DNA from 2 places in the Caballeronia sp. Sq4a genome. Region 1 is predicted to be linked to the other one. Evidence: predicted binding sites of a transcription regulator. Region 1 holds the regulator's gene; the other holds the start of a gene.
The links. Region 1 encodes LexA, which represses DNA repair genes until DNA is damaged. Its sites were predicted from a motif close to ACTGTATNNNNATACAGT; they were not measured.
Positions count from the first base shown of each region.

Region 2: the regulator LexA is predicted to act here: its motif matches at 8,703-8,720, upstream of imuA (translesion DNA synthesis-associated protein ImuA).

Region 1 is NZ_CP084250.1:1,319,280-1,334,606, forward strand. Features, by position in the region: gene LDZ24_RS06290 (hypothetical protein) at 1-236, shown strand, start outside; gene LDZ24_RS06295 (hypothetical protein) at 251-448, opposite strand; gene LDZ24_RS06300 (MFS transporter) at 757-2,205, opposite strand; gene LDZ24_RS06305 (NADP(H)-dependent aldo-keto reductase) at 2,408-3,460, shown strand; gene tkt (transketolase) at 3,799-5,889, shown strand; gene gnd (phosphogluconate dehydrogenase (NAD(+)-dependent, decarboxylating)) at 5,874-6,875, shown strand; gene LDZ24_RS06320 (ABC transporter permease) at 6,929-7,777, opposite strand; gene nodI (nodulation factor ABC transporter ATP-binding protein NodI) at 7,783-8,736, opposite strand; gene LDZ24_RS06330 (universal stress protein) at 9,033-9,542, shown strand; gene LDZ24_RS06335 (DUF2939 domain-containing protein) at 9,567-10,160, opposite strand; gene LDZ24_RS06340 (hypothetical protein) at 10,241-10,576, opposite strand; gene lexA (transcriptional repressor LexA) at 10,717-11,385, opposite strand; gene LDZ24_RS06350 (sulfate ABC transporter substrate-binding protein) at 11,634-12,680, shown strand; gene cysT (sulfate ABC transporter permease subunit CysT) at 12,801-13,694, shown strand; gene cysW (sulfate ABC transporter permease subunit CysW) at 13,691-14,593, shown strand; gene LDZ24_RS06365 (sulfate/molybdate ABC transporter ATP-binding protein) at 14,609-15,327, shown strand, end outside.
Region 2 is NZ_CP084252.1:416,216-431,542, forward strand. Features, by position in the region: gene LDZ24_RS21475 (hypothetical protein) at 1-318, shown strand, start outside; gene LDZ24_RS21480 (hypothetical protein) at 538-834, shown strand; gene LDZ24_RS21485 (3'-5' exoribonuclease) at 818-1,039, shown strand; partial or broken gene LDZ24_RS28190 (nucleotidyltransferase domain-containing protein) at 1,387-1,584, shown strand; gene LDZ24_RS21495 (hypothetical protein) at 1,769-2,320, shown strand; gene LDZ24_RS21500 (hypothetical protein) at 2,317-2,505, shown strand; gene LDZ24_RS21505 (hypothetical protein) at 2,521-2,724, shown strand; gene LDZ24_RS21510 (hypothetical protein) at 2,740-2,925, shown strand; gene LDZ24_RS21515 (error-prone DNA polymerase) at 3,385-6,546, opposite strand; gene LDZ24_RS21520 (DNA polymerase Y family protein) at 6,567-8,054, opposite strand; gene imuA (translesion DNA synthesis-associated protein ImuA) at 7,978-8,691, opposite strand; gene LDZ24_RS28195 (hypothetical protein) at 8,975-9,319, shown strand; gene LDZ24_RS21535 (SOS response-associated peptidase family protein) at 9,373-10,344, shown strand; gene LDZ24_RS21540 (hypothetical protein) at 10,425-10,646, shown strand; gene ligD (DNA ligase D) at 10,679-12,643, opposite strand; gene LDZ24_RS21550 (hypothetical protein) at 12,645-12,932, opposite strand; gene yidD (membrane protein insertion efficiency factor YidD) at 13,357-13,839, shown strand; gene LDZ24_RS21560 (oxidoreductase) at 14,191-15,048, shown strand; gene LDZ24_RS21565 (LLM class flavin-dependent oxidoreductase) at 15,146-15,327, shown strand, end outside.

The DNA.
Region 1 (15,327 bases):
CGGCGCACAAGCGCGCATGGCTGCACGCGAAGGACACGGCGCGTCAGGACGAGCAGTTCCGGGCGATGTTCGCGTCGGTGTCGTCGGCCAACGACGCCGCGCAACTCGCTCGCGAATCCGCGGAGGCATCGCGCCGGTCGGCGTTCTGGACGATGATCGCGGCACTGGCGGCGACAGCCGGCGTGATCGTCAATGCGGCGATCGCGCTCGGCTGGCTGGATTCACTCAGACGCTAGGGGTGAGGCGAAGCCTAGATGGTCCACCACGCGCGCACGGTCGGCTCGCCGTCGAGCGCGCGCAGGAAGTCGTCCGCGAAGGCGTCGCTGGCGGCTTGCCATTCGGGCGTGCCGGTCGGCAGGTCATCCGGATTCTTCAGCCCGCGGGCATGGCGGATCACGGCGACGGCTTCGCTCAACGCGGCGAGGGATTCGAGACTTTGCAGATTCATACGCGGGTTTACGGCGCAAGGGCGCAAACCTTTAACCTGGTTCGATCTTGCAAGCCCGTGGAACCGGGCGACCTTTCCGAGGCGCCAAGCCGGCAGCCGTTCCGAACCCTGGAACTGTTGGCAGTCTTGAAAGCGTTCCAAAGCTTCCGAGCCTTTGATGCCTGGCGACCTTTCCAGAGCTTCGAACCAGCAGCCGTTCCGAACCCATGAACCGCTCGGACTCTTGTAAGCGTCCCCGCCCGTGCGAGCCTTGCAGGACACCAACGCTTCCAGTTCTGCAAGGCTCGCATTGCGCGCCTCTCACGCGCCTAACGCTCCGTAGCCTTCCCTCTGACATGCCCCGAAACCAGCGCGCCTGCATCCTTCGGAAGACGCCACAGATCGATCACACCCAGAGCCCCGATCAACGCCACGATCAGGAACGCCACGCCGAAATCCTCAGGACCGATGGAGTGCGCATCATGCCCGTGCAGCCACTCGCCGATGCGCAGCGCGATCGCGCCGGCCGCGACGCCCACGCCCATCGACATCTGAAACAGCGTGCTGGATAGCGCGGAGGCGCCGCTCATCTGCGTCTTCGGCACGTCGGCGAAGCTGAGCGTATTGAGCGCGGTGAATTGCAGCGAGCGCGACAGGCCGCTCACGAACAAGACGACGACGATGGCGAGCGTGGGCGTCGAAGGCGCGAGCAGGCTCATCGCGGCAAGCGAGAGCGCGGCGATGAGCCCGTTGACCACCAGCACCGGCCTGAAGCCGAAGCGCCGCATGACGGGCGTGGTGACGAGTTTCATCGCCAGATTGCCGGCGAAGACGGAGAGCGTGAGCAGTCCCGACATGAACGCGTTCATGCCGAAGCCGACCTGGAACATCAGCGGCAAGAGGAACGGCGCGGCGCTGATCGCGATTCGAAAGAGCGACCCGCCGCCCATCGCCACGGCGAAGGTGTGCACCTTCAGCGCCGACAAATCGACCACCGGCTGTGTCGCTCGCATCAGATATCGCCACGACGCGATGCCTGCCGCCGCGCCGACAGCGACGAGCGCGCCGATCATGCTCCACGACGCGTCGTTGCGCCCGATCAGTTCCATCGCGTAGAGCAGCGTCGTGCAGGCGATGCCGCACAGCACGAAGCCCGCGAAATCGAAGCGGCGGTTCGCGTCTTCGCGCACGTTGTCGATATGGCGCAGCGTCAGCAGCAAGCCGATCAGACCGAGCGGCACGTTGAGATAGAAGATCCAGCGCCAGGACGAATACGTGGTGATGAAGCCGCCGAGCGGCGGTCCGATCACCGGCGCGACGAGCCCCGGCCAGGTGATGATGGCGATCGCGCGCATCAGTCCGTCCTTCGGCGTGGCGCGCAGCACGGCCAGGCGGCCGACCGGCACCATCATCGCGCCGCCGATGCCTTGCAACACCCGCGCCGCGGCGAACGCCGGCAGCGTGGACGTGGCGCCGCACAGCACGGAGGCCGCCGTGAACACCGCGATCGCGCTGCCGAACACGGTGCGCAGCCCGAAGCGGTCGGCCGCCCAGCCGCTGATCGGAATGAAGACGGCGAGCGTCAGAAGATACGCGGTGATGCCGAGGCTCATGTCGGCCGGATGCACGCCGAACGAGTGCGCCATCTGCGGCATGGCCGTCGCGATGATCGTGCCGTCCAGGTTCTCCATGAAGAAAGTCGCGGCGACGAGGGAAACGATCAGCGACGAACCGGGCTTCGCTTCGTCGGACTGGCTGGGCGTCGTGGAGGATGACATCGGCTGCGTGGTTTGTCGTTGGAAGACGTTTTCGGTAAGCCATATCAAGCGAACTGCAAGCCCGGGAACCGGTTCCGCTGCATCGCTAAGCCCTGCATTCTATCGGCGGAGCAGACCTCGCGCGCCTATGGTAGCTTCTGCGCTTGCCGGCAATGCCGCCGTTGAACCGCGCCAGCAGGCGTCAACAAAAAGGAACGAAGCGATGAAGTATCGGAAACTGGGCGATTCGGGCGTCGACGTGAGCCTCATCGGGCTCGGCACCATGACCTGGGGCGAGCAGAACACCGAGAGCGAGGCGCACGAGCAAATCGACTATGCGCTTGCGCAAGGCGTGAACCTGATCGACGCCGCCGAAATGTACCCGGTCCCGCCGCGCCCCGAAACGCAGGGCCGCACCGAGGAATACATCGGCACGTGGCTCGCGAAGAACGCGGGCAAACGCGGCGATATCGTGCTCGCGACCAAGATCGCCGGGCCCGCGCGCCAGCCGCACAATCCGCGTCACATTCGCGGCGCGGGCAACCAGTTCGACCGCAAGAACATCAACGAGGCGATCGACAGCAGCCTCAAGCGCCTGCAGACGGATTACGTCGACCTGTACCAACTGCACTGGCCGGACCGCAGCACGATGACCTTCGGCCGTTCGGCGTATCCGTACATCGACGACGAATACACGGTGCCGATCGAGGAAACGCTCGTCGCGCTCGGCGATCTCGTCAAGGCAGGAAAGATTCGCTATGTCGGCGTGTCGAACGAAACGCCGTGGGGCGTGTCCCAATTCCTACGCGCAGCGGAGAAGGCCGGGCTGCCGCGCATCGTCAGCATTCAGAATCCGTACAGTCTCGTGAATCGTACCTACGAGTTGGGCTTGTCCGAATTCACGCACAAGGAAGGCATCGGTCTGCTCGCGTATTCGCCGCTCGCGTTCGGCTGGCTCTCGGGCAAGTACGAGGGCGGGGCGCGTCCGGCCGGCGCGCGCATCACGCTCTACGAGCGGTTCCAGCGTTACAGCAAGCCGCAAGCGATCGCCGCGACGTCGTCTTACGTCGAACTGGCGAAGCGCCACGGTCTGAGCCCGACGCAGCTCGCGCTCGCGTTCGTCAACACGCGGCCGTTCACGACGAGCACGCTCATCGGCGCGACGTCGATGGCGCAGTTGCAGGAGAATATCGCGAGCGTGGACATCGAACTGTCCGATGAGATTCTGGCCGAGATCGAGGCGCTGCACGAGCGCCAGCCGAATCCGGCGCCGTGAGTCGGGCTATGAATCATAGGCATGATTCGGGCCGCCGCGCCGCGAATGTGTCAGCATTGATGTTCAAGCACTTTAGCGGCTCAGAAGCCGCATGCACTATCCGGGCGATGCGCCTTCGTTGCATCGCGTCGCCCGGCTGAAACACCGAACGCGCATCCGAATACCGCGCGTTCGCGTCCTGCCGAAAGCCGCCGCGCCAGCATGAAACGGCTGCGCGCGGCCGCTCGCACCCGGGCGCGGTGCCTTTTAGCAAGGCACTGCGCTTGCTCGATGGTCCTGGTTGCCGCTGAGGCGCCCGTCGTGCCTCAGCGCGCTCTTCGCGAAAGGAGTCGTCGCTCATGTCTCAAGCAACGCCGCAGTCCCAAGATTTGGATCGCCTCACGATCGACACGATCCGCACGCTGTCGATGGACGCCGTGCAGAAGGCCAATTCCGGCCACCCCGGCACGCCGATGGCGCTCGCCCCCGTCGCGTTCCATCTCTGGCAATACCATCTGCGCTACGACCCCGACGCGCCGCTCTGGCCGAACCGCGACCGCTTCGTGCTGTCGGTCGGGCACGCGTCGATGCTGCTGTATTCGCTGCTGCACCTCGCGGGCGTCAAGGAAGTGGACGAAAGCGGCAAGCCGACCGGCAACCCGGCCGTGTCGCTCGACGATATCAAGCAGTTCCGCCAGCTCGACAGCAAGACGCCCGGCCACCCGGAGTTCCGCATGACGGCCGGCGTCGAAACCACGACCGGGCCGCTCGGCCAGGGCCTCGGCAACAGCGTCGGCATGGCGATGGCCGCGCGCTGGAAGGAAGCGCACTTCAACAAGTCGGGCGCGCCGCTTTTCGATTACCGCGTCTATGCGCTGTGCGGCGACGGCGACATGATGGAAGGCATCTCGCACGAAGCGGCATCGCTCGCCGGGCATCTGAAGCTGTCCAACCTCATCTGGATTTACGACAGCAATCGCGTGACGATCGAAGGCCACACCGACCTCGCATACAGCGACGACGTGGAATCGCGCTTTCGCGGCTATAACTGGAACACGCTGCACGTCGACGACGCCAACGACGCCAACGCGCTCGAAGCCGCGCTCAAGCAAGCAAAGGCGACGACCGACAAGCCGACGCTGATCGTCGTGAAGAGCATCATCGGCTGGGGCGCGCCGAACAAGCAGGACACGGCGGCGGCGCACGGCGAGGCGCTCGGCGACGAGGAAATCAAGCTCGCGAAGAAGTTCTACGGCTGGCCGGAAGACGCGCAATTCCTCGTGCCCGACGGCGTCATGCAGCACTTCGCCGAAGGCATGGGCGCGCGCGGCAAGGCGGCGCATGCGGAATGGAAGCAACGCTTCGACGACTACGAGAAGCAGAACCCGGATCTGGCGAAACAGCTCTGGCAGATGCTCGAATCCAAGCTGCCCGATGACTGGGACGCCGACATCCCCACGTTCGAGGCGGACGCGAAGGGCATGGCGACGCGCGAATCGTCGGGCAAGGTGCTCAACGCCATCGCGAAGCGCATTCCGTGGATGATCGGCGGGGCGGCGGACCTCGCGCCATCGACGAAGACGAATCTCAAGTTCGAAGGCGCGGGCAGTTTCGAGCATGACAACTACGCGGGGCGCAATCTGCACTTCGGCATTCGCGAGCACGGCATGGGCTCGGTCGCCAACGGGCTCGCGCTCTCGAACATGCGGCCGTTCGCGTCCACGTTCCTGATTTTCAGCGACTACATGAAGCCGCCGATCCGGCTCTCCGCGATCATGGAAGTGCCGGTCATCTATGTGTTCACGCACGATTCCATCGGCGTGGGCGAGGACGGCCCGACGCATCAGCCGATCGAACAACTGGCTTCGCTGCGCGGCGTGCCGGGACTCTGCACACTGCGTCCGGCCGATGCGAACGAAGTGAGCGAGGCGTGGCGCGTGGCGCTGTCGTTCTCGAAGGAGCCGTCGTGCATCGTCGTCACGCGCCAGCCGCTGCCGACGTTCGACCGCACCAAGTTCGGCTCCGCTGAAGGCGTGCGGCGCGGAGCCTACGTGCTCGCCGATGCCGAGGGCGGCAAGAAGCCGGAAGTGCTGCTGCTCGCGACCGGCAGCGAAGTGTCGCTGTGCGTCGAAGCATGGGAGAAGCTCACGAGCGAGGGAATCGCGGCGCGCGTCGTGTCCATGCCGTCGTGGGACATCTTCGAGAAGCAGGACGACGCGTACAAGGACTCGGTGCTGCCGCCCGACGTGCATGCGCGCGTGGCCGTCGAGCAGGCCGCGACGCTCGGCTGGGACCGCTACGTGGGGCGCTTCGGCGCGACCATCGTGATGCACACGTTCGGCGCGTCGGCGCCGCTGAAGGCGCTGAAGACGAAGTTCGGCTTCACGCTCGAAGGCGTCTACGAAGCGGCGAAAAAGCAGATCGAGCGCGTCAAATCAGCCGGGGAGTGATCGACATGCAGATCGGCATCGTAGGGCTAGGGCGCATGGGCGGCAACATCGGCCGCCGCCTGATGCGCGACGGACACGAATGCGTCGTGTACGACCACAATCCGCAAGCCACCGACGCGCTCGCGAGCGAAGGCGCGACCGGCGCGAACGATCTCGGCGATCTCGTTGCGAAGCTCGCCGCGCCGCGCGTCATCTGGCTGATGCTGCCGGCCGGCAAGATCACCGAGGACACGCTTTCGGACCTGCACAAGATCCTGCAAGCGGACGATGTGGTCATCGACGGCGGCAACAGCTTCTACAAGGACGACATTCGCCGCGCCGCGCAGTTCAGGGAGCAGGGCGTGCATTATGTCGATGTGGGCACGTCGGGCGGCATCTGGGGACTGGAACGCGGCTACTGCATGATGATCGGCGGCGACGAGGCCATCGTGAGCCGGCTCGATCCGATCTTCGCGACGCTCGCGCCGGGACGCGGCGACATTCCCGCGACGCCGGGCCGCGAAGGACGCGATCCGCGCGTCGAGAACGGCTACATGTATTGCGGGCCGGTCGGGTCGGGGCACTTCGTGAAGATGGTGCACAACGGCATCGAGTACGGCCTGATGCAGGCGTATGCGGAAGGCTTCCACATTCTGAAGCACAAGGAATCGACGGACCTTCCCGAGAACGAGCGCTATTCGCTCGACCTGGCGGATATCGCGGAAGTGTGGCGGCGCGGCAGCGTGGTGTCGTCGTGGCTGCTGGACCTGACGGCGGGCGCGCTCGCGAGCGACGGCGGGCTGGAACACTTCTCGACCATCGTGGCGGACAGCGGCGAAGGGCGCTGGACGATCGAGGCGGCCATCGAGGAAGCCGTGCCTGCGCAGGTGCTTTCGGCGGCGCTGTACACGCGCTTCCGCTCGCGCGACGCCGATCTGTTCCCCGAGCGCATGCTGTCCGCGATGCGCTTCGGCTTTGGCGGCCACAAGGAGTTTCCGGCGAAGTGACGCGCTGAGCGCTCGTTAGACGGCGATGAACCGCGACGGTCCATCGCCGTTTTTCATTTCATCATGCGACGGCGGAAAAGCCACGCGCAGATGAAGAACGGCAGCACGGCATAAGCGGCGAGCACGCCTGCGTGCAGCGCGAAACCGTCGAGCGGGCGGCCGAGCATCGCGGGGCGGATCAGTTCGACGGCGTGAACGAGCGGCAGCGCCTGCGTCACATGCTGCGCGAGCGCGGGCAGTTGCGCGACCGGAAAGAAGACGCCGGACAGGAGCAGCATCGGCGTGAGCGCGAGCGTCTGATAGAACATGAAGAAGTCGTAGCTCGGCGCGATGGCCGTGACGATCATCGCGGTGCTCGCGAACGCCAGCCCGGTCAACACGATAACGGGCAGCGCGAGCAGCATCGACGGAAAACTCGCGTAGCCGAGCGCGCCCGCGACCAGCATGATCGCGACGCCCGAGAGCACCGACTTGCTCGCGGCCCAGACCACTTCGCCGAGCACGATATCGCCGAGCGTGAGCGGCGTGTGCATGATCGCTTCCCATGTGCGCTGCACGTGCATGCGCGAGAAGCCGGAGTACATCGCCTCGAAGCTCGCGGACATCATCACGCTGGAGGCCACCGTGCCCGCGGCGAGAAACGCGATATACGACACGCCCTCGACGTGGCCGACCATCAGGCCGAGACCGAGTCCGAGGCCGAACAGATAGATCATCGGGTCGGCGAGGTTGCCGATCATCGAGGCGACCGCGAGCTTCTTCCAGACGAGGTAATTGCGCCGCCAGACCGACATCCAGTGCGTTGCGTTCGCCGGCAGCGCGTTGGTGAGCGGCGCGGCGTCGCGCGGGTGCGTCTCGCTCGGCTTTTTGCTGGCGACGCGCGGTTGATCGAAGGTTTCCATCGCGTTTAATCCACCATTTCACGCCCGGTCAGGCGCAAGAAAACATCTTCCAGATTCGCGGGACGATGCAGATAGCGCACGCCCTCGCGCCCCTTGACGCGCGCGTGGACGGCTTGCGGATCGTCGACGTAGCAAAAAAGCGTCTCGCCGCTCACTTCCATGCGCTCGACGAGCGGTTGCAGTTCGGCGGCCAGCGCCTGCGGATCGGGGCCGTAAATCTCGATCACGTCCGAGCCGATCACCGACGCGATCAGGTCGCGCGGACGGCCTTCGGCAATCTTCCGGCCTTCTTCGATCACGCAGACGCGGTCGCACAGGCGCTCGGCTTCCTCCATGAAATGCGTCGTGAGCAGCATGGTCTTGCCGCGCGCGAGCAGCGAGCGCAGACGTTCCCAGATGAGATGGCGGGCCTGAGGGTCGAGACCGGTGGTCGGTTCGTCCATGATCAGCACGTCGGGATCGTTGACGAGGGCGCGCGCCAAGGTCAGCCGCCGCTTCATGCCGCCGGACAATTCGCCGACGCGCGCATCCGCCTTGTTTTCGAGCCGCGCGAATTCGAGCAGCGACGGCACGAGCGCGTCCATGCGCGCGCCCGCAATACCGAAATAGCGGCCGAAGACGACGAGGTTCTCGCGTACGCTGAAGTCGGGATCGAGATTGTCGAACTGCGGCACGACGCCGACGCGTTCGCGGGCGAAACGCGCGCGCGACGGCACCGTTTCGCCGACGAGCCGAATGTTTCCGTGATCCGGCGACGTCATGCCGAGCAGCATCCTGAGCGTCGTCGTCTTGCCCGCGCCGTTCGGCCCGAGCAAGCCGAAGCATTCGCCGGGACGCACGTCGAACGACAGGCCGTCGACGACGTTCTTCGCGCCGTAGCTTTTTATAACTTCGCTGAATTCGATGGCGGGCGCGCCGGCTGATTCCGGGGCGTGCTCGCGCGTGGTGCGCTGTGTCATGCGTGTTATGCCGGGGAAAGTTCAGCGAGCTAGTGTAATCGAATGCACCGGCGCGGCGCTTGCGCGGGCAGAAGCGGTGCGCCGGGCGAGTCGTGCGAACATGCAGAAAGCCGCGAAGCCTTGTGCGACGGGCTTCGTCGCAATCTGGCACGCGGCCAGCTAGTCATGAGTCCAACGTGGCGCGGGTTCGGCGCGCTATTGCGTGAAGTTAGCGTTTTCCATCGTTGCCACGTCCGGCGCGGCACAGGATCATGAAGTTACGCCGCAGTCAATCTGCGATGCGGCAGGGAGGCATCATGACAAGCTACAGAAAGATTCTGCTGTGCTACGACGGTTCCAGAGAGGGCCGCAAGGCGCTGCGCCAGGGCGCGAACCTCGCGCTCGACCTCAACGCGGAAACGCACGTGCTCGCGGTGGTCGACATGCGGTCGAGCATTGCGCAGAGCGCCGGATTGCTGACCGATATGGCCTGCGGGCGCTTCGAAGACGCGGCGCGCGATATTTTGCAGGAAGGCGTCGAGTGGCTGCGCGAGCGTGGCCTGTCGGCGCAGGGGCATTTCGCGTTCGGCCATCCGATCGACGAAATCGCGGCGCTGGCCGACAGCCTTAAGGTCGATCTCGTCGTCGTCGGGCACCGCTGCCGGAGCGGACTCGCTCGTTGGTGGATGGGCGCGGGCAACACCCCTTTGCTGGATCGCGTGTCGTGCAGCATTCTGGTTGCCGTCTGTCAGGCAGGCGAATCGGCGGAAGCGGAAGATGCCGCTGCGTATGCCGCGAAGCCCGCGAAGGCCGAAGCGGGCGCGTGAGCGTGGATGGCTGGCGAAGGCGCGTCAGCCGTTGAGATCGACGGCGACGAGCTTCCATGACACTAGCCCGCTGCGGTGAAATATGGCGGAATAGCGGGCGTCGCCTGCGCCGTGCTGGTACGTCACCACGAACGTGTTGATGCCGCGATAGCCGGCCGTCGTCTGCGGCGGTTGCGGAGCCGAATTGGATGCGCTCACGGACGCGCTCGCCGAAGCCGACGCGTTTGCATCGGCTTTGCCGGCCGCGGGCGGACGTTCGCCGGGATTGCCGCGCGGCGGTATGCCGTTCAGGATGGCGGCGACTCCGTCCGGCGTCGCGTATGAATCCACGAGCGGGCCGACCAGCGCCGCGCCGATCATCGCGCCGATGATGGCGAGCGGGTTGCCGCTCTTCTGCACATCGATGCGCCGCGTGAGCAGCGCGGCGATCTGATCCTTCAAGCTCGCGCGCAATGCGGGGAAATCGACGTATTGGTTGACCGTTTGGGCGTCGCGCGCGTCGGCGGCGCGCTTGACGCGGTCCAGCACGATATACGGCGACGCATAGACGAAGCCGAGCGCCGCGACGAGCAATACGGCGGCGAGCGTGGCAATAACGGAACGAGCGGTGCGGGACATGCGACGGCCAAACCTTTAGCGAAGGTTAATGCAGGATTGACCGCGCCGACGCACGACTAATTCCCCAACTCGCCGCCAGTTCACGCCACCGTTCCGCCCGTGAGACCGGCGCGCTCTTCGTCGATGCAGCGGTCGATCATGCGCGACACTTCGCCGATCTTGCCGACGAGGATCAGCCGCGACTCGCTCCGATAAACGCGCACGGGAGTACTCCGCGGCGGCTCCGCGTGAACCGTCTGCGTCAGCGACACCCGCGCGAACGCAGGCTGGCGAGACGGCAGCGCGGGCATGGAATCGAAGAGATCCGGTGCAGCTTCGGCCCGCGAAGGCGCCGCGGCGCCGCAAGGAATCAACGCACGCAGATGGCGCAGACGGCCGAACTTGCGAAAGGGCAGCAAACGGGCAAAACGTTCCATCATGACTCTCCAGACGATAGGACGCACCACGGCATGCCGCAAGCGGCTGCCGTCCGTGCTTGATGTACTCGAAACGCGCCGCGTCTTGCGTGGCGTGAAGAGGCGCTCAGCGACGCTTCAAAGCGCGCTGCCGCCGCTGACTAGAACTCGCCTGAGCGGATCAGGCCCACTGCAATGCCTTCCAGCGCGAAGTCTCCGCTGCCCGACCGCACGAAAATATTCTCGTAGTCCGGGTTCTCCGCGATGAGCTCGACGCCGTCGGGACGTCGCTTCCAACGCTTGACCGTGACGTCGTCGCCGAGCCGCGCAACGACGATTTGTCCGTCCTTCGCCTCGGTGCGCTTTTGAACGGCGAGCAGGTCGCCGTCCAGAATGCCGGCGTCGCGCATCGACAAACCGCGCACTTTCAGCAGGTAGTCGGGCTTGCTGGAGAAGAGCGCGGGATCGCACGCGTAGTGCTGCGAAATATGCTCCTGCGCGAGGATAGGACTGCCCGCCGCCACACGGCCCACGAGCGGCAACGAGAGCTGCATGATGCTTGCGTGCGGCAAGGTGAACTGGTGCGGAACGTCTTCGGACCGGCCCGCGTCGCCAATCAGCCGGATGCCGCGCGACGAACCCGCAGCCAGCTCGATGACGCCCTTACGCGCCAGTGCCCGCAGATGCTCTTCCGCAGAGTTCGCGGAACTGAAGCCGAGCTCAGCGGCAATCTCCGCGCGGGTCGGCGGAAAGCCGGTGCGCTCGATTGCGCGCTGGAGCAGTTCGAAGACCTGCTGCTGACGCGCGGTAAGTTTTGAGGTTCTGGTCACTGGCTCGGGCCTCTCGTGCACTGTATGGATCAACAGATGACTGTATTTTTATACAGTATTCGGCGCTTTTCAAGCATTACTTTAAGTTCGGCTCGAAACCGCAACACGCTCCGTCGTTCGGCCCCCCGCAAGCGCCGGCGACTTGCTTTAGCAGCTTTCGATATAAAAGACTGAAAAACGATTATTTCTGTTCATATAGGCCCGCCGATAGACTGATTCCGTCAATTGGATAAGACGGAGAACGGGGAATGCAAAGCACGAAAGCGGGATTGGGGACCAGGGCACGCAAAGCGCTGACCGCGCTGGCGCTGACGGCGGCGGGCATCGGCGCGATGGTCGCGGCGAGCACGCAAGCCCACGCGCAGACGTCGTTTCTGAATGTGTCGTACGACCCGACGCGCGAGCTCTATCAGGACTTCAATCAGGCATTCGCCAAGAAGTGGAAAGCCGAAACAGGCGAGGCCGTCACGTTCAAGCAGTCGCATGGCGGCTCGGGCGGACAGGCGCGCGCGGTCATCGACGGCCTGCAGGCGGACGTCGTCACGCTCGCGCTCGCCTACGACATCGACGCGCTCGCGGGCAAGGGACTCGTCGCCGCGGACTGGCAGAAGCGGCTGCCGGATAACGCCTCGCCGTACACGTCGACGATCGTGTTCCTCGTGCGCAAGGGCAACCCGAAGCACATCAAGGACTGGGACGACCTCACGAAGCCGGGCGTCTCCATCGTCACGCCGAACCCGAAAACGTCGGGCGGGGCGCGCTGGAACTATCTCGCCGCGTGGGCCTACGCGCAGCACAAGCCGGGCGGCAACGAGCAAACCGCGAAGGACTTCGTCGCGAAGCTGTACAAGAACGCGGGCGTGCTCGATTCCGGCGCGCGCGGCGCCACGACGAGCTTCGTGCAGCGCGGCCAGGGCGACGTGCTGATTGCGTGGGAGAACGAGGCGTTTCTGTCGTTGAAGGAGTTCGGTCCGGACAAGTTCGAGATCGTGGTGCCTTCGGTGAGCATTCTGGCCGAGCCGCCGGTCGCGGTGGTCGACAAGGTCGTCGACAAGCACGGCACGCGCAAGCTCGCCGAGGCGTATCTCAAGTATCTGTACAGCGACGAAGGCCAGCAGATCGCCGCGCGCAATTTCTATCGTCCGCGCTCGGACAAGGTGCCGGCCGACCTCACGAAGCAGTTCCCGAAGATCAAGCTCTACACCATCGACGACACGTTCGGCGGCTGGACCAAGGCGCAGAAGACGCATTTCGCCGATGGCGGCGTGTTCGATTCCATCTATCAGCCGCAATAACAACTGCAGTAAGCGCGCAAAGCGCGAAGCAAACCGAAGCGGCGCGCCATGACGCCGCCGGTCACACAAGCATTCGATGACACGCGCTCCCCGGCGCACTGGAACAGGACGAAAGCAAGGATGACGACTTTCACTTTGCGCAAGCCGAGCGCGCTACCGGGCTTCGGCCTGACGCTCGGCATCACGCTCGCGTATCTGAGCCTCGTGGTGTTGATACCGCTCGCCGCCACGTTCGCGAAGACGGCGACGCTCGACTGGGCGCAGTTCGTCCGCGCGGTGACATCGCCGCGCGTATTGGCGTCGTATCGGCTGACCTTCGGCGCGGCGCTCGGCGGGGCGCTCATCAACGCGGTGTTCGGCTTTCTGGTCGCGTGGGTGCTCGTGCGCTATACCTTTCCGATGAAGCGCATCGTGGATGCCATCGTCGATTTGCCGTTCGCGTTGCCGACTTCGGTCGCGGGCATCTCGCTCGCGGCCGTCTATGCGGGCAACGGCTGGATCGGGCAGTATCTCGCGCCGCTCGGCGTCAAGGTCGCGTTCACGCCGCTCGGCGTGCTGGTGGCGCTGACGTTCATCGGCTTGCCGTTCGTCGTGCGCACGGTGCAGCCGGTGCTCGAAGACTTCGAGCGCGAGCAGGAAGAAGCCGCCGCGTGCCTCGGCGCGACGCGCTGGCTGACGTTTCGCCGCGTCGTCTTGCCGACGCTTTTCCCGGCGCTGCTGACGGGCTTCGCGCTGGCGTTCGCGCGCGCGCTCGGCGAATACGGCTCGGTGATTTTCATCGCGGGCAACGTGCCGATGAAGTCGGAAATCACGTCGCTTCTCATCATCACGAAGCTCGAACAGTATGACTATGCGGGCGCCACTGCGCTCGCCGTCGTCATGCTGTGCGTGTCGTTCCTGATGCTGCTCCTCATCAACACGCTGCAATGGTTCCTGCAACGGCGCACGAGCCGCACGGGCGCGATCCCTGCGCACGCCGCGCATGCCGCGTCCGCGCAAGGGAGCCACGCATGAGCACGCCCGACACCAAAGCCATCGCGATGAACACCGCTGCGCCACGCGATGCCCGCACGCTCGATCCCGTCACCGAACCGCGCGCGGTGCGCTGGCTGCTCACGGGCATCGCGCTGCTGTTCCTCGCGCTCTTTCTCGTGGTGCCGCTCGTCGCCGTGTTCGCGCAAGCGTTCGCAAAGGGCATCGACTATTACTTCGAGTCGCTCAAAGACCCAGACGCGTGGTCCGCGATTAAGCTCACGTTGACGACGGCGGCGATTGCGGTGCCGCTCAACGTCGTGTTCGGCCTCGCGGCGTCGTGGGCGATCGCGAAGTTCGACTTCCGCGGCAAGGCGCTGCTGACTACGCTCATCGACTTGCCGTTCTCGGTTTCGCCCGTGATTTCAGGCCTGATCTACGTGCTGATGTTCGGCGCGCAGGGCTGGTTCGGTCCGTGGCTCGCGGCGCACGACGTGCAGATCATCTTCGCGGTGCCGGGCATCGTGCTCGCGACGATCTTCGTGACCTTCCCGTTCGTCGCGCGCGAACTGATTCCGCTGATGCAGGCGCAAGGCAACGACGAGGAAGAAGCCGCGCATGTGCTGGGCGCTTCGGGCTGGCAGATTTTTCGCCGCGTGACGCTGCCGAACGTGAAGTGGGGCCTGCTGTATGGCGTGATTCTCTGCAATGCACGCGCGATGGGCGAGTTCGGCGCGGTTTCGGTGGTATCGGGCCACATTCGCGGACAGACCGACACCATGCCGCTGCACGTCGAGATCCTCTATAACGAATACAACTTCTCGGCCGCGTTCGCCGTGGCCTCGCTGCTCGCGTTGCTTGCGCTCGTGACGCTCGGACTCAAGCTCGTCGCGGAACGCCGCATGTCGCAATCGCTCGCCGATGCAGGCGCCAAGAACTAAGGCAAAGGAAACATCATGAGCATCATCGTTCGCAATCTGCAAAAGCGCTTCGGCGATTTCACCGCGCTCGACAACGTCACGCTCGACTTTCCCGCGGGCGAACTCGTCGCGCTGCTCGGGCCGTCGGGATGCGGCAAGACCACGCTGCTGCGCGTGATCGCGGGCCTCGAATATGCCGATGCCGGCCAGGTCGTGCTCAACGGCGAAGACGTCGCGCAAGTGGGCGCACGCGACCGGCAAGTGGGCTTCGTCTTCCAGCATTACGCGCTGTTCCGCCACATGACGGTGTTCGAAAACGTGGCGTTCGGTCTGCGCGTGAAGCCGCGCCGCGAGCGTCCGTCGGAAGCCGTGATCCGCGAGAAAGTGCACGAATTGCTGAAGCTCGTGCAACTGGACTGGCTTGCGCAGCGGTTTCCTTCCGAGCTCTCGGGCGGGCAGCGGCAACGCATCGCGCTTGCGCGCGCGCTCGCTGTCGAACCGAAAGTGCTGCTGCTCGACGAGCCGTTCGGCGCGCTCGATGCGAAGGTGCGCAAGGAACTGCGAAGCTGGCTGCGACGCCTGCACGACGATCTGCATATCTCCACGCTCTTCGTCACGCACGATCAGGAAGAGGCGCTCGAAGTGGCGGATCGTATCGTCGTGATGAATCATGGCCGCGTGGAGCAGATCGGCAGCCCGCAGGATGTGTACGATCATCCGCAGACATCGTTCGTATATGAATTCCTCGGCGCGGC
Region 2 (15,327 bases), on a different replicon from region 1:
CGCGAAACGCAGTTTGCGCCGGGAGGCCTGCCGCAGCCCTGGGCGGAACTTGTTGACCACGAACTTTCGACGTTAGAGCGGCTTCCGCTATTGGGAGAGGCTGAGTCCTTGCGCTCGTTCTTCGTCATGGTCGCTGGCGACATCTACCCCGCCTTACAGATGCTCCAGTGGCGGCGTACGCTCAAAGGCGAATTAACAACTAGCTTAGAGTCGTTCTACGACGCCGGTAGCGCGCTGGCAGCGATTCGTGCACACCCGGATCCCGTCCTACGCGGTGGCCCAATGGCCATCTGGACAATTGTTTTGACCGGTCGTTGACGATCGTTTTGGCCGGTGGTGAGGAGTCGAAGGGCGGCGCAGTCGCCGTAGACGATGAGAACCGGCGGCGCCGGTTGATTGCGGCGGTGGCGAGCACGATAGACCCGAAGAGGATGGCATGTCTCCCCTGCCAGATGCAGTATTCGAACAAGCCGTGTACATCACCTCCACACGTAAGCTCAATCTTTAACTGACCGCTCTGGTTTGGAGGAAGGTGACATGCTTCAGGACGAACGGCGCGCGGCGCTGTCTGCGGTACCCGTAATCGAGCGCGCGGGCCGCGCGTATTACGTCCGTATGGCTGACATTCCGCCGCCGTGGGAGGCAGCGTTTCGCGCGGCGCTGCGCGGCTCGGCCTGCCCCGCGATCGACGGTGAAGGCGAATGCGCGTATGCGTGGGATTGGCACGACTGGCTGAACGGGAGCTTCCCGCGCCAACCGTTGAAAATATGCGCCCGGGAGGGCGTGATGGTAGACACAGATAAAGGGAGGTCCGCTCATGCGTCTTTTCGTTGATACCGAGTTCACTGATTTCATCGACTGCGATCTGATTTCGATTGCGCTCGTTGCCGAGGATGGCCGGGAATTCTATGGAGAGCGCTCCGACTACGACGATTCGACCTGTACTGCGTTCGTGCGCGAGGCAGTGATACCGCAACTCGGGCAGCATCCGGGTCGGGTCTTCACGCGCGATGGGTTGCGCGCCGATCTGCTCGCCTAGCTAGCGCTGTTCGACGGCGAGCAAGAGCGCATGCTGTGCTTCGACTATGCAGTCGGCGACGTGCCGGCTGGCTGGTTGGCCTGTCACATCGGCAAAGCGCTGCGCCCGGAACGCGCCGAAATGTACTTTCGCGAGCATGGCGGCCGGCATCACGCACTGCACGATGTGCGAGCAAATCGATACGCGATGCCGGATTGACCTACATGGCCCGGATTGATGCAGATACCGAATGGGCGGTCTGTTCGCCAATTTATGGCGTTCATCGCTGACCGTTACGATGCGGCTGGTGCAATCTTTTTAGAAGCGGTGCTCGCGGCACGCATCGTCCTGGTAGCGACGCGGACGTTGCGGTGCTGTTGCGAGGAGAACATCAGCGCTTTCTAGAGACGAAGCTCGATATGGCGGACGTTGCTTTGGATGTAATGCTGGATACCGGCATCCGCATTTCTCCGCTGCCAATCTGGGTCGATGAGTGGGAGCACCCCGAGAACTATTCGAATCCCGCTTTGCTCCGAAACATCGATCGTGAGGGCGTCCGGCTGTGAGCAATTCGAAATCGACCAAGGCTCTCATGGCGGGACCCAGCTAGACCATGAGAGGCGCTGCAGGCTCGACATTCTTCGCCCCACCTCCCCGACATCGCGACGGTTGACGCACGCCGCGCGAAATCGTGCTTTCGCCACGTCTGCGCGGCGCGTATCCTTGTATCAACGGGGCAAGGAGAGAGCGATGGACTTCGCCAAGATGATTGAATACATGCGGAGCGCGGAATTCAAAGAGCGCTTTGAAGCGGCCGTAGCGGCAGATGATCGCGACTTCGGGGATTGCGCCGAAGAGGTCGCTGACGAAACGCGCGAAGCCCTTGATGGCGTCGCGTTCAGGCCGCTCGATGAAGAACTCTCATCAGCGACAGCCGTTCTCAACGAGATCCGCGCTAGCGGTCGGCACCAAGCGCTTTGCACGGAGTTAGACGAAGTGTCGCGGTTCCTATCTGGTTCGCTTCAGGTATATGCGGCGACGATCGCAACGGCCACCGCGCTGCTGCTTGCAAAGACCGCGATGCCAGGCGAGGAAGCCAAGTTTCCGGCCGAAGTTCACAGGAAGTTCGCGCCAGTACGCGCATTACCTGTCTTGGTCGAATTGGCGTCTTGCCTGATCGACGGCGAGCTAGCTAGTCGCGACTCAATACGCGACCAAGCCATCATTGACGATGCGCTGTTCAGCCGGCGCATCCGCGCAATTCGGCAGGTTATCGATGGAATCGATGTGAGGCAGCTATGACGGAAGATGAGCGGATCATGAGTGAAGAGACTGCGAAATGCCCGTTAACGCAGGCAAAGCGGGCGCGGCAGAAGCGCAGCCGCGAACTGGTGGAAAGCGGGCAATGCACGCCCGAATCGATGTTTCTCATCGCGCCCGAGATCGCTCGCACGCTTGTTTTGACGCGGCGCACGGACGACTTTTGATCGAGGCAACGAACGATGACGGGAGACGAAGGCCGATCGATGACAGATGCCGAGGCAGAAGAGGCCGAGAAATGTCCTTTGATGCAGGCGAAGCGGGCAAGGCAGAACCAGAATCGTGATGATGTGCGGGCCGGACGCCGGACGCCGGAATCGATGACCTTCGATCCCGAAGAGGCGCGAAGAACTTTCGTTCTCAAACGGCGATCAGGGGACTACTGAGCCGAGCAACAAACGATGAAAAACGAAGACCATGCAATGACGGCCGCCGAGGCCGATCCGCTATTGCAAACAAAGCGCGAGCGGCAAAAACAGGATCGTGATGATGTGCGGAGCGGCCGACACACACAGGCATCGTTATTGTTCGATGCTGATGACGTTCGTAGAAATTGGGTGATCAAACGCCGATCGCAAAATTATTGAGCCCTTTCGTCAGATGCGGACGCGCCTAGTGTTGATGGCTGAGAGGCGCCAACGGGCCGGTCAATTTCACCCATTGGTCAACGCAGAATGCTGTCGTTCAGTGATGTTCTGGGTCAGGATGGTGGAGGACGGTGACGGTCCGTCGTCGCGCCAATGCATTACCGGTTCGCACCGTTGCTGTATCCCAAGGGAAGTCGGCGAAGCCGATTCCGACTTGATCGTTTTTTTCCCAGCGCTATGCAACTAATCGTCTCCGCCGCCATCCATCCAAGGATCGCTTCGCCATTAGTGCGCGACCAGAAGAAGACGTCGAGATCGCGGTGTTTGACGTGCCCGGCGGCGTCGCGGGCGAATTTTTAGATGACCGCTGTAATCTCTAGCCGCCGTAGACGTCCCACCGGGTCGATGGGCGACAATGGGTCGCCAAGCGCCGGTCGCGCACGCGCGAAGACCTACGCCTTAGCAGAAGTTCTTGCTAACCGCCGTCAGTCCACCAAGAAGATGCGACATGTCGACAAGTCGCTGTGCGACCAGGTGGCGGACTTCACCCTCGCATTGCCATGTGCCATACACCGCGAGCAATGACGCGCCCAACGCTTCACGCCGCTGCTTTTCAAGCAGGGAGGGCCACACAATGACGTTGATGTTGCCCGTCTCATCTTCCAGCGTCACGAACATGACGCCCTTCGCGGTGCCGGGCCGCTGCCGGACGGTCACGAGCCCGCATCCTCGCGCAAGACGCCCGTTCCGGTAGGTACGTAGCGTCGACGCCGGCACGAGCCGCTGTTCGAGCAGCACCGGCCGCAGCAGCGACAACGGATGACGCCCGAGCGTCAGGCCTGCGGAGTTGTAGTCGCTCACGATGTCTTGCGCTTCCGACGGTGCCCCCAGCGTCGGCGTTTCATCGTCGACGCGCGTATCGGCGAGCATGTCCTGGTCGGGCACCGCGGCAGCCGACTGCCATAGTGCTTCCCGACGATTGCCTGCAAGCGACTGCAAAGCATTGGCCGCGGCAAGGACCTGCAGGTCGCGGCGGTCGAGTTGTGCGCGTCGCGCGAGGTCGCTCACGCTTTCGAACGGCTTCACCGCTCTGGCCGTTTCGATTCGCTCGGCCGCGCCTTCTCGCATGCCCTTAAGCAACGACAACCCAAGCCTCACGACAGGCTTCTGCCGACCGGGGCGCTTTTCGAGCACCGAGTCCCACCCGCTGATGTTGACGTCGATCGGCGCCATCTCGACTCCGTGACGACGCGCATCCTGCACGAGCTGAGAGGGCGAATAAAAGCCCATCGGCTGCGAGTTGAGCATCGCGGCCAGAAAGGCGGCCGGCTCGTGACATTTTAGCCAGCTGCTCGCATAGACGAGCAGAGCGAAGCTCGCCGCATGACTTTCCGGAAAGCCATATTCGCCGAAGCCCTTGATTTGCTCGAAGATGGCTTCGGCAAAGGCTTTGTCGTAGCCGCGCTGCTGCATGCCGTTGACGATGCGGTCGTAATACTGCTGCAGGCCGCCCTTGCGCTTCCAGGCTGCCATCGCGCGCCGCAACTGGTCGGCTTCGCCCGGCGTGAAGCCTGCTGCGAGAATCGCCACCTGCATCACTTGCTCCTGGAAGATCGGCACGCCGAGCGTGCGCCCCAATGCGGTGTCCAGCGCCTCGCTCGGATACGTGACCGGCTCGAGCTTCTGCCGTCGCCGCAGGTAAGGGTGAACCGCGCCGCCTTGAATGGGCCCCGGACGCACGATGGCCACCTCGATCACGAGATCGTAGAACTCTCTTGGCTGCATGCGCGGCAGCATGCTCATCTGCGCACGCGACTCGATCTGGAAGACGCCGACCGTGTCCGCACGACAAATCATCTCGTAGGTGGCCGCGTCCTCCGCCGGAATGTCCTGCATCTCGAAGCGCTCGCCGCGTTGCTCCGAGACGATATCGAGCGTGCGTCGAATCGCCGACAACATGCCGAGCGCGAGCACGTCGATCTTCAACAATCCCAGTGCTTCGAGATCGTCCTTGTCCCACTGAATGGCGCTCCGATCCGGCATCGCCGCGTTTTCGACCGGCACAAGACGCGTGAGCTTGCCACGGCTAATCACAAAGCCGCCCGAGTGCTGCGATAGATGTCGCGGAAAATTCAGTATCTGCGCGGCAAGATTCGCCCACATGGCGATGAGCGGATTGGCCGGATCGAGCCCGGATTCTTCGAAGCGACGCAGCAGGTCTTGCGAGTGATCGAACCACTGGTGGCTCTTGGCGACCTTGTCGACGATCTGGGGATCGATGCCGAGCGCCTTGCCCGTCTCTCGCAGCGCGCCTCGCGGACGGTAGGTCGACACCGCCGCTGCAATGGCTGCGCGGTCCCGCCCGTACTTGCGGTAGATGTACTGGATGACCTCTTCCCGCCGCTGATGCTCGAAGTCGACGTCGATATCGGGCGGCTCGCCGCGCTCCTTGCTGATGAAGCGCTCAAACAGCATGTTGCCGCGCGAGGGATCCACCTCCGTGACGCCCAGGCAATAACAGACCGCGCTGTTCGCCGCCGACCCGCGCCCCTGACAAAGGATGTGCTGGCTGCGGGCAAAGCGCACGATGTCATAGACGGTCAGGAAGTACGCCTCGTAGCGCATCTCCCGGATCAGTTGCAGTTCGTGCTCGACTTGCTGCTGCACATTGTGCGGAATGCCGGCAGGGAAACGGCGGTGCGCGCCAATGTAGGTCTCTTGCCGGAGATACGCCTCATGTGTGTAGCCCTCGGGAACCAGCTCGTCCGGATACTCGTAACGCAATTCATCCAGCGAGAAGGTACAGCGCGCCAGTACCTTCAAGGTCTCGGCGAGCGCGTGCGGCGGGTAGAGATTGGCAAGCCGCAACCGCGAACGCAGATGCTGCTCCGCGTTGGGCGCGAGCTCGTAGCCGCATTCGGAGACAGGCTTGCCCAGGCGGATGGCGGTCATCGTGTCCTGCAGGGGCTTTCGTGAGCGCACGTGCATCACGACATTGCCGGTGGCCACGACAGGCACGTCGCTGCGCGAGGCGACGTATTCGACTACGCCGCGATGGATGTCATCCATCGCGCGCTGATGCAGCGTAAGCCCGACCCACGCACGAGCGGGGAACGTCTGGCGCAACCAATCGAGTTGCGCGGCGAGCGCTTCTTCCTTCGCCGGAAAGTCCGGCACCAGAATCGCCAGGCAGTCGGGCATGCCTTTCAAATGCGCGTACTCCGGGTCAGGCCGCGCGAGATCGTCGGGCGTAAGGAGATAGCTGCCTTTGGCCGCCCGCATGCGGGCCAGCGTAATCAACTCGCACAGGTTGCCGTAGCCCTCGCGGTTCTGTGCGAGCAGGATGAGACCGAAGGCGGGCCGCTTCTCTGCGCCATGACTTGCATGAACCAGGCGAAAGTACGAGCCGATGATCAGCGGGAGCTTCTCTTCCTTGGCCTGCACATGCGCGCGCACGACGCCCGCGACCGAGCACTCGTCGGTGACGGCCAGTCCCGCGTATCCGAGTTGTGACGCACGCAGCACGAGCTCTTCACCGTGCGAGGCGCCATGCAGAAACGAGAAGTTGGTGAACGCGAAAAGCTCAGCGTAGTCGGGCAGGGCCGACGAGGGAAAGTCCACAATGCCACCTGCTTATCCGCTTATCCAAAGAGCCCGTGAAGAAACCAGCGCGTTTCTTCACTCGTGACGCTCGGCCGCTCACGGTAGATCCAATAGCAGCTTTTATCGTCTGCTTCGGCGACGAAATAGTCGCGCGTGACGAGCGCCCCGTCATGCCAGCCGGCTTCGATCCGCTCGCCGGTCGAAACGAGCTTGAGCGGCGAGCCATAGAACGGGCGATGGTTCTTGACCATCAAGCGCAGGGGCACATGCAGCAGCCAGGTCGGTCGCGGAAGATCATCGGGCGCGGACACGGTTTTGGGGCGGCCATTCGGCCCGTTCTTCGAACCGTTCTGGACCGGCACCCACTGGTTGGCGTGCTCGGGACGATGGTCAGGCGCAGGCGCTGGCCGCAAGACGTTCTCGGCGCCCAGGCGGGCGGCCAATAGTTCAAGCAGCCGGTTATGGTCCTGCGCCGATCCGCCGGGCTCCGGAAAGAGCGTATCGCTGGGCGGCTCGGCCGCCTGCACGTCGGCGGCAGTCAGGCGCACGGCGATGACCGCGGCTTGCAATTCCGTGCGTCCGAGCCGTTCCTTAAGAAGACGAACCAGATGCTCTTCGTGCCAGGTTGGCTCGGCCAGCGCAAGATCGATGAGCGTCGGCTCGATGGCCTGTCGTCCGCGCTCGTGCTCCAGCGTGACGGTCGCGTGCGTGAGCGCGAGTTGCTGGGCGGCGAGCCACCCGCACAATTGCACGACGAGCCGCCGCGCCGAGAAAAGGATGGCTTCGGCGTGCTCGACGCGGTCGGGCAACTCGACGCGCGCGCTGAAAGTCGGTGGCAATTCAAGCCACTCGTGTAGTTCGGGAGCCAGCCCATAGGCCCGGTCAAGGGAATCGAGTAGGTCCACGCCACACCTCTTCTTCAGACCTGCTCGAGGCAGGCGTTGGATATCGCTCAGCACACGGCAGCCGAGCCCGTTGAACCAGTCGGCGAAGCGGCGCAGCTCCGGCACGACCATGAAGGGCAAGCCGCCTAGCTGACGTTCGAGCGACTGCACCTTCAGCACGCGCCGGCGGCCGGCCTTGGCAAGCAGCCAGGCGCCGCGTCCCGTGGGGGCGACGCTCATACCCGCCGTCACGCCAATCGCACTGACGACTTCCCGGATTTCCTTGCATACACGCAGGATGCCGCCAAAGAGGCGCAGGCTCGCGGTGACTTCCACGACGATGGTCTCTTCTTCGCACACGGCCACCTGCGGCGAGAAGCGCAGCAGCGCAATCGCAACGTCGCGCTGCATGTCTTGCTCGCGTTCCGCGCTGCGGTCAAACATGAGCGCATCAGGCGCGAGCGTCACAACTCCGCCACGCTTCATCCCGACTCGCACACCCGCGTCTCTGGCTACCGCATCGAGCACGATGACCTTGTCGCGCTCGAGCACCACGCGCCCGTGCTCAGACGGAGGCGACCACCTCGGTCGAAATACCTCCAGCGAAAGCCGGGGCAAGTGAATGGCGACGAACACGGCCATAGGAACTCAGCAGGATCGGCGACGGTTGTAGGGTGACGGACAGTTGCTCAGTCTGGGCGGGACCGCGTCGTTTAATGATGTCGACCGCGATCCCGCCCTCTGCCGGCCTCACACCGAGACGTAGCGTCGCCGGTGACGCGTCCTGGGCGCTGGCAAGCGGTCGCACCAGGACCAGCAACGTCTCGGTCGCTTGGGCCACCAGATGCAAGCGTCGCAGTGCCTCCGAGCGGATGTGCTGTTGCCAGAGGAGCAGCGCGCCGCAGGTGCCGGCCTGCAATACGCGCTCGGCGCACCACAAGGCGTCGGCGGCCTTCGACGCACGCAGCCACATCAGCTTGTCCACCGGCACACCGAGATAAGAGAACGCCAGCGCATTGGGCACATGGGGCGCCTGCAGCAGCACGACAGGCCGCTGACTCAGACGGGTGAGTGCCGGGCGCATCAAGCGCATTTCGCCGATCCCGGGTTGCTGGACTAACAGCTCCACGAGCGCACCGAGTGGCCAGCCGCCGCCGGGAAGTTCCGCCGACAAAGCTGCGTAGCCGGTGTCGACGGTTTTTCCGTAGGCGCGCGCGAGCTGCGAGCCGCGCCACAGCGCGGGGTGGATGGACTCGACGTGTTTGGGCAGGGCGGCCATTTTGCATAAGTACTGTATGGATGTACAGTACTTTACATCGAAAACGGCAACATGGCATTGCGCCCTTTTTGTGGCCGCGAGACGGCAGGGTGGCTATCCTCTAGCTCATTGCGGTGAGGGGCCGCGCATCGTCGGTGTGGTATCCCCGACAGAGTCCCGGGCCGTGCCCGCCGGTGGAAGCGAGCGACCCCCGTTGATTCCGGCGCATGTGTCCGCAGTTGCTGGTGACGACGGGTGCGTCCGATGTGGACCACAATGAATTAAAGGATGAGAGACTCGACGTATGTCTGAACCGGATAACCACGAAGTATCGGAAGCTAGGGCGGAACTGCTGTGCTTTCTAGTCGCAACTGTCGCGGCCTCGTATTCGCTGACGCACGAGTGGCGAGTCGACCACGTGGTGGAAAGTTGCCGAATCTGGCTTCGACGCAATCAGCTTCACATGGACTGGCTTGAACGTGTGCGTCTCGGACAATTGGCGCTCAAGATCGCGAGGCGAGACCTAAAAGGCGCCGGCATTGCGGTGCGGCAGTCGAATGTCCAGGCGCTCTTCACGGGCGACATGCAACTCAACTATTCCTGCACCGTCATCAAGAAGATGCTGGCGTTGTGCAAAGAGGCCCTGTGAAGGGCCGGCCGGCCTGAACCAATACCGCGAACATTGAACGAGGAACTTCCCGCATGTGCTACTCCGCGCAGATCCAGGCCGACTATCGTCGCTATGTGAAGATGTTCGGCGCACAGATGGACATCCGCGAGTTCGCGCGCCTCTTCTGGGAGCGCGCGGAGGGCAGCAAGGCCAGAATTCCTAAAGCGGTGGAAGATGCGTTCCGTGAGCCCGCGACCGACGACGAGCGTCAGATCAAGGCGTTCATCGACCGGTACAACACGGAACAGACGACGAAGCTGGAGCAGGAGGTCTTCAAGCAGCGCACCCGACTCGCAGATGCGGAGCGCACATTGCAGACGAAGACCACTAAGGCAGCAACCGAGAGCAAGCGCATCGCGACCGACAAGATCGAAGCTGCGTTGCGTCGCCTGGCAGATATCAACCGCATTGAGCAAGAGCCGCGTGATTCACGCATCTTCCCCGGCTACTACGCGCCCGTCCTCGTGGTCGAAGATGGGCAGTACGTGGTCAAGCCGATGCGCTACCAGTGTCGCATTGCAGGTAAGCCCGCGAACTATGACATCAAGTACCCGGGCACGTACAACGCGCGGCGCGACAGTCTCGACAAGTTCTGGAAGCCGTGCTTCGGCTACACGCACGGCTTGCTGCTGGTCGACGTCTTCTATGAGAACGTCACGCGCGCGAAGTGTGAGAACACCTTGTTTGAGAAGCACGACGGACCGCAGGCGCCGGGCGAGAACGTCGTCCTGGAGTTTCGACCCGATAACGGCCAACTGCTGATGGTCGCCTGCCTGTGGTCGAAGTGGACGGCGCCGGGTCAGCCGGATCTTTTGTCGTTTGCTGCGATTACGGACGAGCCGCCTGCTGAAGTCGAAGCCGCCGGTCACGACCGCTGCATCGTGCCGATCAAGCAGGAGAACGTGGACGCTTGGCTGAATCCCCAAGCCTCCAATCTTGCCGCGCTTGATGCGATTCTGGAAGATCGCGACCGACCGTACTACGAGCACCGGCTAGCAGCATAAATCGCCGCAAGCGGGCGATACGTGCATCCCTCGGAACACCTCTTGCTCGTCCATCGTTATTCTTTACTGAGGAGGCAGCGATGGCAGGCGACAATTCGTATAAGCCCGGTGAAATCGTCAAGGTGTCGGGCATTTACTCCGTGGTCCATGAAGATGGGAAGGATACGTTCGAAGTCACGTGTGTCGAAGGCGAGCACTTTCCTCCGACGCGCAGCGGCAAGGGTGCCCACTATGAACTGAAGTACGGCGCTACCCACTCGCACAAGCACAGCGACTTGAAGGGCACCGAGGCGCGTAGCTAATGTCAGAGCCGCTGAGTGAGACTGCGACCCGTCTAGCGCTTTAGGCCGACTGCCCGGCGCATCGCGGCGGTAATGCCTTGCCGCGTGCGCCAGTAGCCTTCCCAGGGGTCTGCTGCGAGCGTGCGTTGCCGATGTATGGCTTGCGCCATTGTCCACTGGTCGCCGCTCTTGACGTCGTTCAACTCATCCCATGAGATCGGCATCGACACGGCCATGCCGGGGCGAGCCCGCACTGAGAATGCGGCGACCGTGCTGGCGCTTCGCCCGTTGCGCAAATAGTCGATAAAGATCTTGCCGACGCGATTCTTCGGGCCCAGCACCGCTGAAAAGCGTTGCGGTACCACGCGGGTCATGTGCTGCGCCACCGCCTGTGAGAAGAGCTTAACCTCATCCCATCGTTGTCGGCGGGTGAGCGGCACGACGATGTGAAAGCCTTTGCCGCCGCTCGTCTTGGCGAATGAGCGCAAACCCAGCTCATCCAGTACCACCTTGACGAGCGAGGCGGCTTCGAGCATCGCCGACCACGGCAAAGCTGGGTCGGGATCCAGATCAAAAATGACACGGTCAGGATGTTCGAGATCGGGCGCCACGCCATTCCATGACTGAATCTCCACGACGCTCATCTGCGCGAGTCCGACCAGCGCGTCGGCGGTGTTTGCGACCAGCAGCGGCTTGTGACCCGGATACAGACTGACGGGCAACTCTTCAATGCCGGGGATGCGCGCGCGCTCGGAGTGCTTCTGGAAAAACAGCTCGCCGGCAATGCCGTCGGGCGCACGCACGAGGGCAAGCGGTCGGTTATGCAGGTAGGGCAGCGCCCATTCGGCGATGGCGTCGTAGTAACGCACCATGTCAAGCTTGGTGCGGCCTGAGGCCTGATCCATCACGCGCTGTGGGTTGCTAATCTTGATGTCGCCGACGACGACCGTGCCGCGCGGACCTGGACGTTCGCGCGTCGATCCGATCGCCTTGGGGGCATCAACCAGCGGATCGGCGATCACCTTCTCTTCTGTCACCGCGCGGGCCGGCTTGTCTTCGCACAGCGCATGAAAGACAGGATGGCGAATTTCGCCGTTGGGCGTCCATTCGAGAAACGCGACCTCCGCCACGATCTCAGGCTTAAGCCAGTAAAATTCGCGGTCGCGCTCGGGTTGGGGCGCGTTATAGAAGGCAGGTTGAGCCTGCTGCAAAGCCTGGGCGCGCCTGCTGAATGCAGCACTTCGCGCGGGCGCGAGGTGAGGCGCCACATGGCCGGCATACCGGAAAGCGCCATCTGGCTCGTAGACGCCGAGCAACAAGGAACGCACGCCTGATTTCGCGCCTCTCAACCGCGAGAAGCCGCCGATCACGAACTCTTGTCTGAGGTTGCACTTCAGCTTTATCCAGTCGTTTGAACGTCCGGACCGGTACGGCGCGTCTGCCCGCTTGCCGATGATGCCTTCCAGCTGCATCTTGCAGGCGGAGGCTACGAGTGAGGCTGGATCTGCCGCAAAATCGTCGGAATAGCGAAGGAGCGGACTCTCGACGCTTTGCATCAATTTCTGAAGGATGGCCCGCCGAGCCCGCAACGGCTGCTCCCGGAGATCGGTGCCGTTGAGCCACAGCAGGTCGAAGACGTACAGAACAATGTCCGCCGTGCTTCGTCGGTCAAAGGCGTTCTGGAGGGAATTGAAGTCGGGCTTGCCGGCAGCGTCGAGCACCACCGCCTCACCGTCGATCCACGCGCTTTCGACGGGCAGCGCCTCAAGTGCGGCACGCAACCGCGGCATGCGGTCCGTCCAGTCGTGCCCGTTTCGGGTAATCAGCTGGACCTCTGTCCGCTCGATGCGCGCGAGCATCCGGTAGCCGTCGAACTTGATCTCGTAAGACCAGTCGCCTTCCGCAGGATGACGTTCAACCAGCGTCGCGAGCTGCGGCTCGATTAGCGCAGGCATTTCGCCCGGCGGTGTGTCCGGCGCGCGCACGCGCGTCGCGCGCGAACCGCCCCAGCGCCCCATCTCAGTCCTCCGAGCCCGGTGGCAAGTTACCGCCGCCATCGTCATCATCGCCGCTCAAGAAGAGATTCGGCGGATGAAGCGCCTGCGTCGTGTCAATCCCAGCCATCTGAAGGGCTGCATCGATGCATTGAAGTTCGCGATGGAAGCGCATCTGCCAGCGCGACGGCGGTTCATCATCGCCTAGCACCGTCATGCCGTTGTGTATGACAAGGGCATATCGTGCAACCAGCAGCGCATCGACGAGCTGCGCTTCGCGTTTGGCTTGTTCTAAGAATGTAGTCGCTTTCATGGCGTCGCATCCTCCGGACTCCATGGCGCAAGCGCTGCGCCCGGGTTGCTGTTGAGCGCCAAGGGTCCATAACGGGCCATGCACCGTTATCGGCTCTGCCCGCTCAACGGAGCGGGCCTCATTTGAGCGTCGGTTTGCGTCTACGAGTCGCAGTTGCCGTCCCGCAGCTAGGCATCGCCGCATAGGGACGACTTCAGCGCCCGTTCCGCCGGGCAGCGCGATCTTCAGCGACTGCGACAACCGGCAAGTTTCTACCATTCACCTGCGCATTGCCGCGTTGGTCTCTAGTGGGCTAGCGGTCCAAGTCCAGGACCAGCCGGTTGAGCCGACGACCAGCGCTCAAGCAAAGTCGCTTCGCAATAGAAAGGCGGCCGGATGGGTATGCGATCTGCTCTTTGCCCCACAACGCTTCCAGGGAACGCCCATGCTGACCTCAGTGGTTTTGAAAGGTATTCGCCTCTACCAGCGCTACGTTTCTCCTCGCAAGGGCTTCGCATGTGCGTACCGCATCCACACCGGTGGGCAGAGTTGTTCGAACTTTGGCTTTCGGGCGATTGAACGGCACGGGCTGACGCGGGGCCTTAAGCTCCTCCGGCGGCGCCTTGATCTCTGTGCGTGGCATCACTACGGAGAGCGCAACGTCGGACTCGCAGGTCGCCCGGCCGTTGTACGCCAAGCTGGATTCGTCTACATAGGTGGCGATGACGGCTGCGCGCCTGGTTGTTCGCTTGGCGAATGCGGCTTCGCCGAGAACTGTGCATGTGACGTCTGCGAGATCGGTGCGTGTTGGGTCGCGCTCAGTACATGCTCCGGCGGAGCCTGCGGAGGCGGTCGCCAGCGCGAAGCTTGGCGGCGAGATGCACGCGCCCAGCGCCGCAGCCGCTACGGTCCAGGTCGGCATTGGTAATTCGACAGCCGTTCAACTGAAGACTGCCGAGAGTCGCTAACGGCGGATCAGCCGGCAAGGGCGTGGGGCGGCTCGCGGCCATGAAGCGACAACCGCTGCGGTGTGCTGCACAGCCGTTGTGACCTCCATACCGGACACCTATTTCGGGTGAACGTGTCACACCACTTTAGTCGACATTCGCGCAGCCTGCGTCTGGGAAGACGCATCACGCGTGTCCCTTCGTGCGCGCAATTTTTCCACACGCGGAAAAGTCATTCCATTCATACCGGTCTAATCAAACCTCCCCGTGACGCCGATATTTCTCTCCAATGAATTTCGTTTCATATCCATCACGAATCACGGAGAAAAGTCATGAACAACGTCACGAACCAGCAGTTCAAACGCGTGTGGTTCATCACCGGCGCGTCGCGCGGTCTGGGCTCGCTCATCGCGCAAGCCGCTCTCGACGACGGTAATGCTGTCGTCGCCACCGGCCGCAACGCCGCCGCGATCGCCGAGCGGCTTGGAGAGTCGCCCGCGCTGCTCACCTTTGCGCTCGACGTGACAAACGAGGCACAGGCGAAGGCGGCGGTCGAAGCCGCGGTCGATAAGTTCGGCCGCATCGACGTACTGGTCAATAACGCGGGCTTCGGGCTGCTCGCGGCCGTCGAGGAATCGAGCGATGCTGAAGTTCGCCGCATCTACGAGACGAACGTGCTCGGGTTGCTCAACGTGACACGCGCCGTGTTGCCGGTGATGCGCAAGCAGCGTTCGGGGCATGTGATCAACACGTCGTCCATCGTCGGTTATCAGGCGGCGGCAGGCGTCGGCGTCTACAGTTCGACTAAATTCGCTGTGGAAGGCATCACCGAAGCGCTGCATGCCGAACTCAAGCCGCTTGGCATTCACGCAACCATGATCGAGCCCGGGTTCTTCCGCACGGACTTTCTGGATGCGTCGTCGCTAGCCGTCGGCAGTACGATCATTGGCGACTATGAAGAGACGTCGGGCAAACTGCGGCAACTCGCAGGCGAGATCAATGATAATCAGCCAGGCGATCCCGCAAAACTGGCAACCGCGATGGTCAGGCTCGTCGACGCAGAGACGCCGCCTATGCGTTTGCCGCTCGGCACGGACACGCTTAAGGCAGTAGCGGAAAAGAATGCATATGTGACGGCGGAAACGGAAACTTGGAAGGCGCTTTCCGCATCCACCGACTTCCCGGCCTGAGCCGCAAGGAACGAACGGGCAGACCGCGCGCATGCAAGCGCCGTCTGACCAATTCACACGATGCGGTCATTTCCTTTCGGGCTTGCGCAACACTGACATGAAGAAAATCGGCTTTCTATCGTTTGGCCACTGGTCTGCTTCGTCGCACTCGCTTACGCGTTCGGCGTCCGACGTCCTGCTCCAATCCATCGACCTCGCGATCACCGCCGAGCAACTCGGCGCGGATGGCGCATATTTTCGCGTGCACCATTTCGCGCGCCAGCTCGCGTCACCGTTTCC